Regions from separate parts of the Cryobacterium arcticum genome, predicted to be linked through region 2. Evidence: predicted binding sites of a transcription regulator. Region 2 holds the regulator's gene; the other holds the start of a gene.
What was found. Region 2 encodes LexA, which represses DNA repair genes until DNA is damaged. Its sites were predicted from a motif close to TCGAACANNTGTTCGA; they were not measured.

Region 1 (5,809 bases), 800 kb from region 2:
GCTTGTCGAGACCTCGCGACGGGATCTCGACAAGCTCGATCACCGTGTGGTCGCGACTGCCACGCCGGCGAGCGTCCGCGACCGGTGCGTCGGTCGAGCCTGTCGAGACCTGGCGACCCGATCTCGACAAGCTCGATCACCGTGTGGTCGAGACTGCCACGCCGGCGAGCGTCCGCGACCGGTACGTCGGTCGAGCTTGTCGAGACCTCGCGACCCGATCTCGACGCGCTCGATCTGCGAGTGGCCGGAATACTTCGCCCAGCTCGAAGCTTGGGTCCACAGTGAGCACTAGAAACGACACCCGGGCAACGTCCAACCGATGAGCGTGGATAGACGGGACGTCGGCTTCCGGTCCGAACGCGGGCCCATCCTCATCGCCCTGATGCTGACGACCGGGCTCGTCGCCATCGAGTCGACCATCCTCGCCACGGCGGTGCCTTCTATCGTCAAGGACATCGGTGGCTTCTCACAGTTCCCGTGGCTGTTCTCCATCTACCTGCTCGCCCAAGCCGTGTCGGTGCCGGTCTACGCGAAGCTCTCCGATGTCATCGGTCGCAAGCCGATCCTCCTGTTCGGCATCGGCATCTTCCTGCTCGGCTCGATCCTGTGCGGATTCGCCTGGAGCATGCCCGCCCTGATCGCGTTCCGGGCCGTGCAGGGCCTCGGAGCCGGCGCCATCCTGCCGATGTCGGTCACCATCGCCGGTGACATCTACACCGTGGCCGAGCGCGCCAAGACCCAGGGCTACCTCGCCAGCGTGTGGGCGGTGTCCTCCGTCGTCGGGCCGACCCTCGGCGGCGTGTTCGCCGAATTCTCGTCGTGGCGCTGGATCTTCTTCATCAACATCCCTCTGTGTCTCCTGGCCGCCGGGATGCTCATGCGCACCTTCCACGAAACCATCCAGCACCGCAAGCACAAGGTGGACTACCTCGGCGCCACGCTGCTGATGCTCGCGCTGAGCGCTCTGCTGCTGGCGGTGCTCGAAGGCGGCCAGGCGTGGGCGTGGGGCTCACTGCAGAGCATCGGCATCTTCTCCGCCGGGGCCCTGCTGCTGATCGCCTTCGTGTTCGCCGAACGCCGGGCGGCCGAACCAGTGCTGCCGATGTGGGTGTTCTCGCGGCGGGTGGTGCTGACCAGTTCCCTGATCGGGCTGGGCGTCGGCGCCATCATGCTGGGACTTACCTCGTTCGTGCCCACCTACCTGGAGGGCTCGCTCGGCGTCACCCCCATCCTCGGCGGTCTGGCCGTCGCGGCCCTGACCATCGGCTGGCCGATCTCGGCATCCCAGTCCGGGCGGCTCTACCTGCGGATCGGCTTCCGCGCCACCGTTCTGATCGGCCTGGCCATCACCGTGCTCGGCACGGTGACCCTGGCGCTCACGGCCGCCACCCCGGCCGTCGTCACCGTGGCCGTCTCCTGCTTCGTGATCGGCCTCGGGCTGGGTCTGGTGGCCACGCCGTCGATGATCGCCGCCCAGTCGAGCGTCGAGTGGGACGAGCGCGGGGTCGTCACCGGAACAAATATGTTCTCCCGCTCCATCGGCAGCGCCGTGGGCGTGGCGATCTTCGGCGCCCTCGCCAACGCGATCTACGCCCTGCCCGGCAACACCGACCACGGCCCCGCGGCCATCACGTCCGCGTCATCCGCTGTGTTCGTGGCCCTCGCGATCACCGCGGTAGCCACCGTGGCGGCGGCCTTCTACATGCCCCGCACCAAGCCGCTCGGCTTCGATCCCGAGCCGGCCACCCCCTAGCCGCGAGCCCGACGGGGCGAGCTGGCCCAGCGCAAACACTGTGCATAACTCCTGCAGCTTTCTTGAAATGGCCCGAAACTGGCCGTGTGAGCTGGTTTTCGCGAGGATTGCAGGAGGTTATGCCATGACCGCGCCCCTTACGGCGTGGGCGGATGAACGGTCCGCCTGCGCTTGCATCCGAATCGAACGTGTGTTCGACTAGTGGCATGCGCTGGAGTGGACAGGAACTGACGACCGAGCAGGCCGGGGCCCTGCCCGGCCTCGCCCGGCTGAACAACCTGGTGCGCAGCGTGCGCACGCCCGAGTTCGACGGCATCACCTTCCACGAGGTGCTCGCCAAGTCCGCCCTCAACAGGGTGCCCGGCCAGAGCGCGATGCCCTTCGGCTGGACGATCAACCCGTACCGGGGCTGTTCCCATGCGTGCACCTATTGCCTGAGCCCTGAAACCCTCATCCTGATGGCAGACGGGCGGCAAAAGCCCCTGTGGGACGTCAAAGTCGGCGAGGCCATCATCGGCACACGAGTGGAGGGGTCTTATCGTCGCTTCGTGCAGACCACCGTGCTTGCGGCTTGGAACACGCGCAAGCGGGGCCACCGGATCACTCTGGGCGACGGTACGGAGATTGTGGCGAGCGGCGACCACCGCTTTCTGACCGAGCGAGGCTGGAAGTTCGTCACCGGCTCGATGAGCGGCGACGGGCAACGTCCGTATCTCACCACGAACAATAAGTTGATGGGCTTCGGGCTCAATGGACTCACTGAGACAACTCAGCCCCAGTACTTTGCGCCCAGTTATAGGCGGGGTTACCTGACGGGGATGATACGAGGCGACGGCATGATGATCTCCCGTGATTATCCGCGTCGGACGGGAGGCGGTAGCAAGGTGCGGCTGTTCAGGCTCGCATTGGCCGATCCTGAAGCGCTCAACCGCACCCGCCTGTTTCTCGACCAGGAAGACATCCACACGCTCACGCGGCCCTTTTCAGCCGCCTCCGAAACGCGGCGGGCGATCAACTCGATCTACTCGGGAAAGGCGGCGAACTACGCCCAGATCACCACACTGATTGCGTGGCCCGAGTCGCCGGATGTGGATTGGCATGCTGGGTATCTTGCGGGCGTGTTCGACGCCGAGGGATCGTGTTCGCAGGGAGTTCTGCGCATCAGCAACAAAGACGATGCGATTCTCGCCAACATTCAGAGGTCCATGGAGGTGCTGGGAATCGATCACGTGCTCGAGGACGCGAGACCGAATGGTGTCCGCTGCGTTCGAGTGACCGGTGGGCTGGCGATGCGGTCGAAGTTCTTTAACCTGAGCGGCCCTGCCATCGACCGTAAGCTCTCCATCGCTGGCAGAGCCGTCAAATCGGATGCCAAGCTTCAGATCGTGTCGATTGAAGACCTCGGCGCCACCATGGACATGATCGACATCACCACGGGCACCGGAGACTTCATCGCCAATGGCATCGTCAGTCACAATTGCTTTGCTCGCCCCACCCACAACTACCTCGACCTCGACGCCGGCAAGGATTTCGACAACGAGATCATCGTGAAGGTGAACGTGGCCGAGGTGCTGCGAAAGGAACTCGCCAAGCCCACCTGGGGCAAGCATCCGGTGGCGCTCGGCACCAACACCGACCCGTACCAGCGCGCCGAGGGCCGCTACCGGCTGATGCCGGGCATCATCGCGGCGCTCGCCGACTCCGGCACCCCGTTCTCGATCCTCACCAAGGGCACCCTGCTGCGCCGCGACCTCGACCTGCTTGCTGAGGCCAGCCGTCAGGTGCCCGTGGACCTGGCGTTGTCGATCGCGATCTACGACGATGCGCTGCAGCAGGCCGTTGAACCGGGAACCCCGAGCACGAAGGCCCGGCTGGCCACGGTCACCGCGATCCGCGAGAAGGGCATGGATTGCTCGGTGTTCATGATGCCGATCCTGCCGTTCCTCACCGACACCCGCGCCCACCTGGACGAGGCGATGCGGCAAGCCAAGGCCGCCGGCGCCACCGGGGTGCTCTACAGCGCCCTCTACCTCAAGCCTGGTGTCAAGGAGTGGTACTTCCACTGGCTCGAGGAGGACCACCCGGAGCTGATGCCCCGGTACCGCGAGCTTTACAAGCGGGGCGCCTACGCGCCCAAGGAGTACCGTCAGTGGCTGGCCGAACGCATCCACCCGCTGTTGCGCGCGCACGGTCTCGAGCGGCGCCGCGAGGACCCGGCAACAGGCGGCATCCGCTCGACGGCCCTCACCGGATCGGCCACGAGCCCAGGAGGGACTGGTAGTGGGAGTGGACCACAGCCCGCCGGATTGGTGCCACCCTCGCTCATCGCCGCCGAGTTGCCCCTCGACCTGACGCCCACGCTGTTCTGAGCCTCCGCCGGCCGTCGTGTGCTGGCCGCACAGCGGCGCCCACCCCGCTCGGCGCCCGACCCAACTGGTGCGGCGCCACGGGAATCGCAGTTTTTGTTGCGGGCACCAACGTCGATCGATAGGCTCTCGATCGCACTGGCGTCGGCGACGAGACAGCCTGCTGGGCACGGCGCTGAAAGATGGATCCTAATGTCGACGGTGACCCGTAATCATGTGGCTAGATGGACCCGTCTGAGCGGAGCCGTGCTCGCCATAGCCGGCATGAGCCTCACCGCCGTGCCACTCGTCGCAGCAGCAGACCCTTCGGGGGCGACGATGAACAGCGTCACGATCGAAGTGATGATCGTCGACCAGGATGTCCCCGTTCCGCTGGTCGGGAGCGTCGTGACGCTGCGAAATGCGACGAGCGGTGCCAAAGCGGGCACAGGCACGACGGGATCCGACGGCCGCGTCACGTTCGACGTGGATACGGACGCCTCGTCGCAGTACTCCGCTGACCCGCAATGGCCCGGCGACGAGGACGATGTTGCACTGTGGGGGACACGGACGGAGTTCCGCGCCACAACCGCGGACGTGGTGTCCGTCAATGTCCAGCACCCCTACCGGTACCTGTCCGGGCGTATCACCGCGACGAATGGCACCAAAGCGGTGTCGGATCTGACAGGTGGCTCCGCTGTGCTCAGCCGCGGGGGCTCCATCCGGCAGACGATCCCGCTGGCCGCCGACGGCTCCTTCAGTAGCCCCGCCGTGCCGACCGTCGACGGCGAGCAGTACCGGCTGAGCTTCACACCCCCGCCGATGTACACACTCAGCTCGGTGCAGGATGGGGGAAATGCGGCGTTCTCTCTGCCGGTCGACCCCGCCGGCGCCACCACTTTCGACGTGTCGCGTGAGTTTTCCGTAGTCCGGACGCCCGCGCCAACGGCGCCCCCGACGGATACGCCGACACCGTCGCCCACGGCTACCGCCACCCCGACGCCCACGAACACCCCCACCCCGGCGCCCACGGAAACCCCGACGCCCACCCCGGCTCCGACGACCACGCCGACGCCGACCCCGGTTCCGACGACCACGCCGACGGCCACCCCGACGCCCACCCCGACGCCGACCCCGGCTCCGACGACCACCCCGACGCCCACCCCGGCTCCCGGCGCAAGCACCACAGTGTTCCCCGGCACAACCGGACTGAGCGCCGCCCTGAACGCGGTGTCCGAGGCGCGGCTCGCCCAGCTGCTGGCAGCGACCGCACAAGCCGGCCGCGGCAACACCGTCGGACTCACCAACGAGGCCGGCCAGGTGCTTGGTCTGGCTACACAGCCGCAGACCACCGACCAGCCGCAGCTGCAGACCCTGATTAACAATTCCACCCGCGCCATGCCCGGCGTCACTGTGACCAACGTGTCCCTTGTCGCCTATGACCTCGAATCGGCAATGATGGTGGTCCAGTCGAACCGTGCCAATTTGTTGGAAGCGCAGCTCCGAGCCCAAATCGAGACAGTCCAGTCCAGAAATGCGGACATATCGCGTCTCAACAACGCCCTGGCGGGGGTGAACGGCTACCTGGCCAGTCCGAACCCCACCCGATTTGCTGAGGCTGCGGCGGCAGTTCGCGCCGCCGGATTACTGACCGATCCGTTCCTGACTGCATCTCCCACCGATGCGAGCGGGGTAGGGCGGGCATTGAGCG
Region 2 (5,809 bases):
GGCGCCATCCCCGCCCGGTTCGCTGACCTCGTCGACGCCGCCGGCCACCTCGACCTGGCCGGCTACTTCACCCTCGCGCGCGGCGCCGGAGAGAACCTGCCGCTGGAGATGACCAAGTGGTTCGACTCCAACTACCACTACCTGGTGCCGGAGATCGGCCCGGAGACCACCTTCTCCCTCGCCAGCGACCGCATCGTGCGCGAGTTCGACGAAGCCGTGGCCGCCGGATTCCTCACCCGCCCGGTCATCGTCGGCCCGGTCACCTTCCTGCTCCTCGCCAAACCGTCGAGCGACGCTCCGGCCGGGTTCCACCCACTCGACCGCCTGGACGACCTGCTGCCCGTCTACGCCACCCTGATCGAACGCCTCGCCGCTGCGGGCGCCGAGTGGGTGCAGCTGGACGAACCCGGACTCGTCAGCGAGAGCATCGACATCCCGCGGGACGCCGCCCTGGCGGCCCTCGCACGGGCGTACGCGGTGCTCGGCGCGGTCCAAAACCGGCCAGCCCTGTTCGTGGCGGCACCGTACGGCAGCCTGGATGACGCGCTGCCCGTGCTGGCCGGCTCCGCGGTCGAGGCCATCGGGCTCGATCTTGTGCGCGGCACGGTTCCCACCAGCGCGGCCGGGCTGGGCGAAACCGTCCTCGTCGCCGGCGTGATCGACGGCCACAACATCTGGCGCGGCGACCTCGCGGCGGCCTTCGAAACCGTCGGCCGGCTCAGCGCACTGAGCGACAAGATCGCCGTCTCCAGCTCGACCTCCCTGCTGCACCTGCCGCACGACGTGACCGACGAGAGCAAGCTCGGCGCGGACCTTCCCGGTTGGCTCGCCTTCGCCGACCAGAAGATCGGCCAGGTCGCCACCCTCGCCCGCGGCCTCACCGAGGGCCGGGCGGCCATCCAGGCCGACCTCGACGCGGCCACGGCTTCTCTCGCCGCACGCCGGGTGTCACCGGGGGTACGCGACGGTGCCGTGCGCGCCCGGCTCGAGTCGCTCACCCCGGCCGACTTCAGCCGCGGCGACTACGAGACCCGGGTCGCCGCACAGGAGGCCGTGCTCGACCTGCCACCGCTGCCGACCACGACGATCGGGTCGTTCCCGCAGACCGGGGAGATCCGCCGTGCCCGCGCCCGCCTGGTCTCCGGTGAACTCGCCCCCGCCGACTACCAGGAGCTCATGCGCGCCGAGATCGGCCGGGTCGTGCAGCTGCAGGAGGACCTCGGCCTGGACGTGCTCGTGCACGGAGAACCCGAACGCAACGACATGGTGCAGTATTTCGCCGAGAACCTCGACGGCTTCACCGTCACCGAGAACGGATGGGTGCAGTCCTATGGCAGCCGGTGCACCCGCCCGTCGATCCTCTGGGGCGACGTGTCCCGCCCGGCGCCGATCACGGTGGAGTGGTCCAGCTACACCCAGAGCCTCACCGAGAAGCCCGTGAAGGGGATGCTCACCGGGCCGGTCACCATCCTGGCCTGGTCGTTCGTGCGTGACGACCAGCCGCTGGGGGAGACCGCCCGCCAGGTGGCGCTGGCGTTGCGCGACGAGATCGGCGACCTGGAGGCCGCGGGCATCCAGGTCGTGCAGGTCGACGAGCCCGCCCTCCGGGAACTGCTGCCGCTGAAGAAGAAGGACCACGCGGACTACCTGGACTGGTCGGTGGGGTCGTTCCGGCTGGCCACGGCCGGTGTGGCCGACGCGACGCAGATCCACACCCACCTCTGCTACTCCGAATTCGGCGTCGTCATCGATGCCATCCGCAACCTGGATGCCGACGTGACCAGCATCGAGGCGGCGCGATCGAAGATGGAGGTCGTGGCGGACATCCAGACCAGCGGCTTCGACCACGGCATCGGCCCGGGCGTCTACGACATCCACTCGCCGCGGGTACCCGGCGTGGCCGAGATCACCGAGCTGCTCGAGCGGGCCCTCGAATCGATCCCCGCCCGCCAGGTCTGGGTGAACCCCGACTGCGGGTTGAAGACCCGCGGGTACGCGGAGACCGTCGAGTCGCTCCGCAACATCGTGGACGCCACCCGCGCCGTGCGGGCGACGCTGGTCTGATCCCGGCAGCGCACCCAGCGCACCGAACACGAAAAGGCCCGGCTCCCCGTGGTGGAGCCGGCCTGTTTCGTCCAGGGGAGCTGGCTAGACCGACCGGAGCACGGCGACGACCTTGCCGAGGACCTCGGCGTAGTCGCCCAGGATGGGCTCGAAGTTGGTGTTCCGGGGCAGCAGCCAGGTGTGGCCGTCGCGCTGGCGGAACACCTTGACGGTGGCCTCACCGTCGAGCATCGCGGCGACGATCTCGCCGTTCTCGGCCGTCTTCTGCTGGCGGATGACGACCCAGTCGCCATCGCAGATCGCGGCGTCGATCATCGACTCACCGACCACCTTGAGCATGAACAGCTCGCCCTTGCCCACCAGCTGGCGGGGGAGCGGGAAGATCTCGTCGATCTGCTGGTCGGCCATGATCGGGATACCGGCGGCGATACGGCCGACGAGGGGCACCATCGCCGCGTCACCGACCTGGATGCCGGCCTGATAGTCGTCGGGTGCGCCGGGCACGACATCGTCGCCGGACTGGGGGACCTCGATGAGCACCTCGAGCGCGCGCGGCCGGTTCGGGTCGCGGCGCAGGTACCCGCTCAGCTGCAGCTGGTGGAGCTGGTGCGTCACGCTCGACAGGGACGAGAGGCCCACGGCGTCGCCGATCTCCCGCATGCTCGGCGGATACCCGCGGTCACGCACCGAGCGCTGGATGACGTCCATGACGGCGCGCTGTTTATCGCTCAGGGTCTTGCGGCGCCGCGTGGTGCCTTTATCCCGAGGTGTGCTCTGCTGGGCCACGTTGTCGCTCCTCTGCTTGGTCTGGCGGTGAGTAGGTCTGGCTGGTGAGGCCGGTCGGCCGATGATTCCTGCTGGCCGGTGGGTCTTCCCGGCTGGCGATTCCGGCCGGCGATCTGCTGCTGCGAAGGCCTGCTGGAGCCAATGTCGGAGGTCTCTGTTTGAGTACAGCTACCAATCGAAACTGTAGCCAAACAGCGACGGTTTCTAGACATGCATTCGAGTGTGTTGCCGAATCCGTCTATATATTATCCGCAAACAGGGTTGATTGTTCGAACATTCGAAGTTATATTCGGAACATAGATTCGCATCCGGCCCTCCCGGCCGAGGGCCGGATGCGTTACCAGGAGGTCTGACATGAGCGCAGCATACGCACTAAAGCCCGGTTCGGGTACCGGAGGTTCGAACACTTCTCGCCCGAACGCCCCACGGCTGAGCATCGTCGGCGACAGCCGCGAGCACGCCACCCAGTTCGCATCCGCCCCGCGCACCCACCTGCGGCTCACCCGCCGCGGCCGGATCGTCTTCACGACCCTCGCGGCACTGCCGCTGGTGCTCGGTTCCATCGTCGTCGCCGTCAACGGCGGCGTCGCTGCCGCAGAGGGCACGACCGGAGTCGGAGCGGCAGCGTTCGACTACGTCACCATCGAATCCGGGCAGTCGCTCTGGCAGCTGGCCGAGTCCATCGCCCCCACCCAGGACCCGCGCGACGTGATCGCCGACATCGTCAACCTTAACCAGCTGCCGTCCGACGCCGTGCAGCCCGGCCAGCGCCTGGCCCTCCCCGCCGGCTACTGAGCCGACACCTCCCGGCAGCCGCCGGGAGAGGGCACCCGCGGCGCAACTAAGCTTGTTCGGGTGACCAGCCTCGACGACCTGCCCCTGCGCGCCAACCTCCGCGGACAAATCCCTTACGGTGCACCGCAGTTGCACGTACCGGTGGCGCTGAACGTGAACGAGAATACCCACCCGATTCCGCCGGCTGTCGCCGCGGACATCGCGCAGGCCCTCGCCGCAGCGATCCTGACCGTGAACCGCTACCCCGACCGGGAGTTCACCCAGCTGCGCGACGACCTCGCCGGCTACCTCGGCCACGGCCTCACCCGCGACAACATCTGGGCGGCCAACGGCTCCAACGAGGTGCTGCAGCAGGTGCTGCAGGCCTTCGGCGGACCGGGCCGGTCCCTGCTCGGCTTCGCGCCGACCTATTCGATGTACTCGATCCTCGCCTCCGGCACCGATACCCGCTGGATCGCCGGCGGCCGGGACGCCGACTACGAGTTGTCCCCGGAGACCGCCGCGCGCTGGGTGCGCGAGACCTCGCCCGACATCGTTTTCCTCTGCTCCCCGAACAACCCCACCGGAACACCCCTGTCGCTGGCCACGATCGAAGCGGTCTACGACGCCACCGACGGCATCGTCGTGGTCGACGAGGCGTACGCCGAATTCGCCCCCGCCGGCACGGAGAGTGCGCTCAGCCTGCTGCCCGGGCGTGAACGCCTGCTGGTCTCCCGCACCATGAGCAAGGCCTTCGCCTTCGCGGGAGTGCGCCTGGGCTACCTCGCCGCCGACCCGGCCGTCACGGATGCGCTCCGCCTGGTCCGCCTGCCCTACCACCTGTCCGCGCTCACCCAGGCGGCGGCCGTGGCCGCGCTCGCCCACACCGGCGAGATGCTCGCCATGGTCGATGACATCCGGGTGCAACGCGACCGCCTGGTGGCCGAACTCAGCGCCCTCGGCTTCAACCCGCTCCGCAGCGGCAGCAACTTCGTGCTCTTCGGCGGGGTCACCGACCCGCACGCCACCTTCGAAGCTCTACTCGCCGAGGGAATCCTCATCCGCGACGTCGGCATCCCCGGTCACCTGCGCGTATCGGCCGGCACAGAAGCCGAGACCAGCGCCTTCCTGGCGGCCATCGCACGGCTGCGCCCGGCAGCCGAATAAACTAGGCGCATGACCAACGTCACGCCCTCGCCTCGCCGTGCCCACATCCAGCGCGAAACGAGCGAATCGAGCATCGACCTGTCGATCGACCTCGACGGCACCGGGGTGAGCGACATCCACACCAGCGTGCCGTTCTACGACCACCTGCTCACGGCGTTCGCGAAGCACTCGCTGACCGACCTCACCGTGCACGCCAAGGGCGACATCGAGATCGATGTGCACCACACCGTCGAGGACATCGGCATCGTGCTCGGCCAGGCCATCAAGCAGGCCCTCGGCGACAAGTCCGGCATCTCCCGGTACGGCGACGCTCTCGTGCCGCTGGACGAAGCGCTCGTGCAGGCCGTCGTCGACATCTCCGGCCGCCCCTACCTCGTGCACACCGGCGAGCCGGCCGGCTTCGAATTCCACCTCATCGGAGGCCACTTCACCGGATCCATGGTGCGGCACGTCTTCGAGGCAATCGCCTTCAACGCCGCGCTCACCGTGCACGTCACCGTGGTCGGCGGCCGCGACCCGCACCACATCGCCGAAGCGGAGTTCAAGGCCTTCGCCCGCGCCTTCCGCCAGGCCAAGGCGTACGACGCGCTGGTCTCCGGCATCCCGTCCACCAAGGGCGCCCTATGACCAGCGTCGTCGTGCTCGACTACGGCACCGGCAATGTGCACTCGGCCGTCAAGGCGCTCGAGCTGGCCGGCGCCGACGTCACCCTGACCGGTGACCGGAAGCTCGCGCTCGAGGCCGACGGCCTGCTGGTGCCCGGCGTCGGCGCGTTCAGCGCGGTGATGACGGCGCTCAACGACGCCCACGGCGGCGACATCATCGACAAGCGCCTCTCCGGCGGCCGCCCGGTGATGGGCATCTGCGTGGGCATGCAGGTCATGTTCGAACACGGGGTCGAGCGCGGCATCGAGTCCGAGGGCCTCGGCGAATGGCCGGGAACCGTCACGGCGCTGCCCGCCCCGGTGCTGCCGCACATGGGCTGGAACACCGTCACGCCCGACCCCGACTCCGTGCT

Region 1: a site for LexA is predicted at 1,936-1,951, ahead of PA27867_RS21030 (intein-containing Rv2578c family radical SAM protein). Genes of this name have one in related genera too.

What each region holds. Positions count from the first base shown of each region.
Region 1 is NZ_CP016282.1:524,349-530,157, forward strand. Features, by position in the region: gene PA27867_RS02355 (MDR family MFS transporter) at 320-1,753, shown strand; gene PA27867_RS21030 (intein-containing Rv2578c family radical SAM protein) at 1,960-4,122, shown strand; gene PA27867_RS21035 (hypothetical protein) at 4,219-5,809, shown strand, end outside.
Region 2 is NZ_CP016282.1:1,321,676-1,327,484, forward strand. Features, by position in the region: gene metE (5-methyltetrahydropteroyltriglutamate--homocysteine S-methyltransferase) at 1-2,064, shown strand, start outside; gene lexA (transcriptional repressor LexA) at 2,149-2,772, opposite strand; gene PA27867_RS05870 (LysM peptidoglycan-binding domain-containing protein) at 3,205-3,645, shown strand; gene PA27867_RS05875 (histidinol-phosphate transaminase) at 3,706-4,791, shown strand; gene hisB (imidazoleglycerol-phosphate dehydratase HisB) at 4,801-5,418, shown strand; gene hisH (imidazole glycerol phosphate synthase subunit HisH) at 5,415-5,809, shown strand, end outside.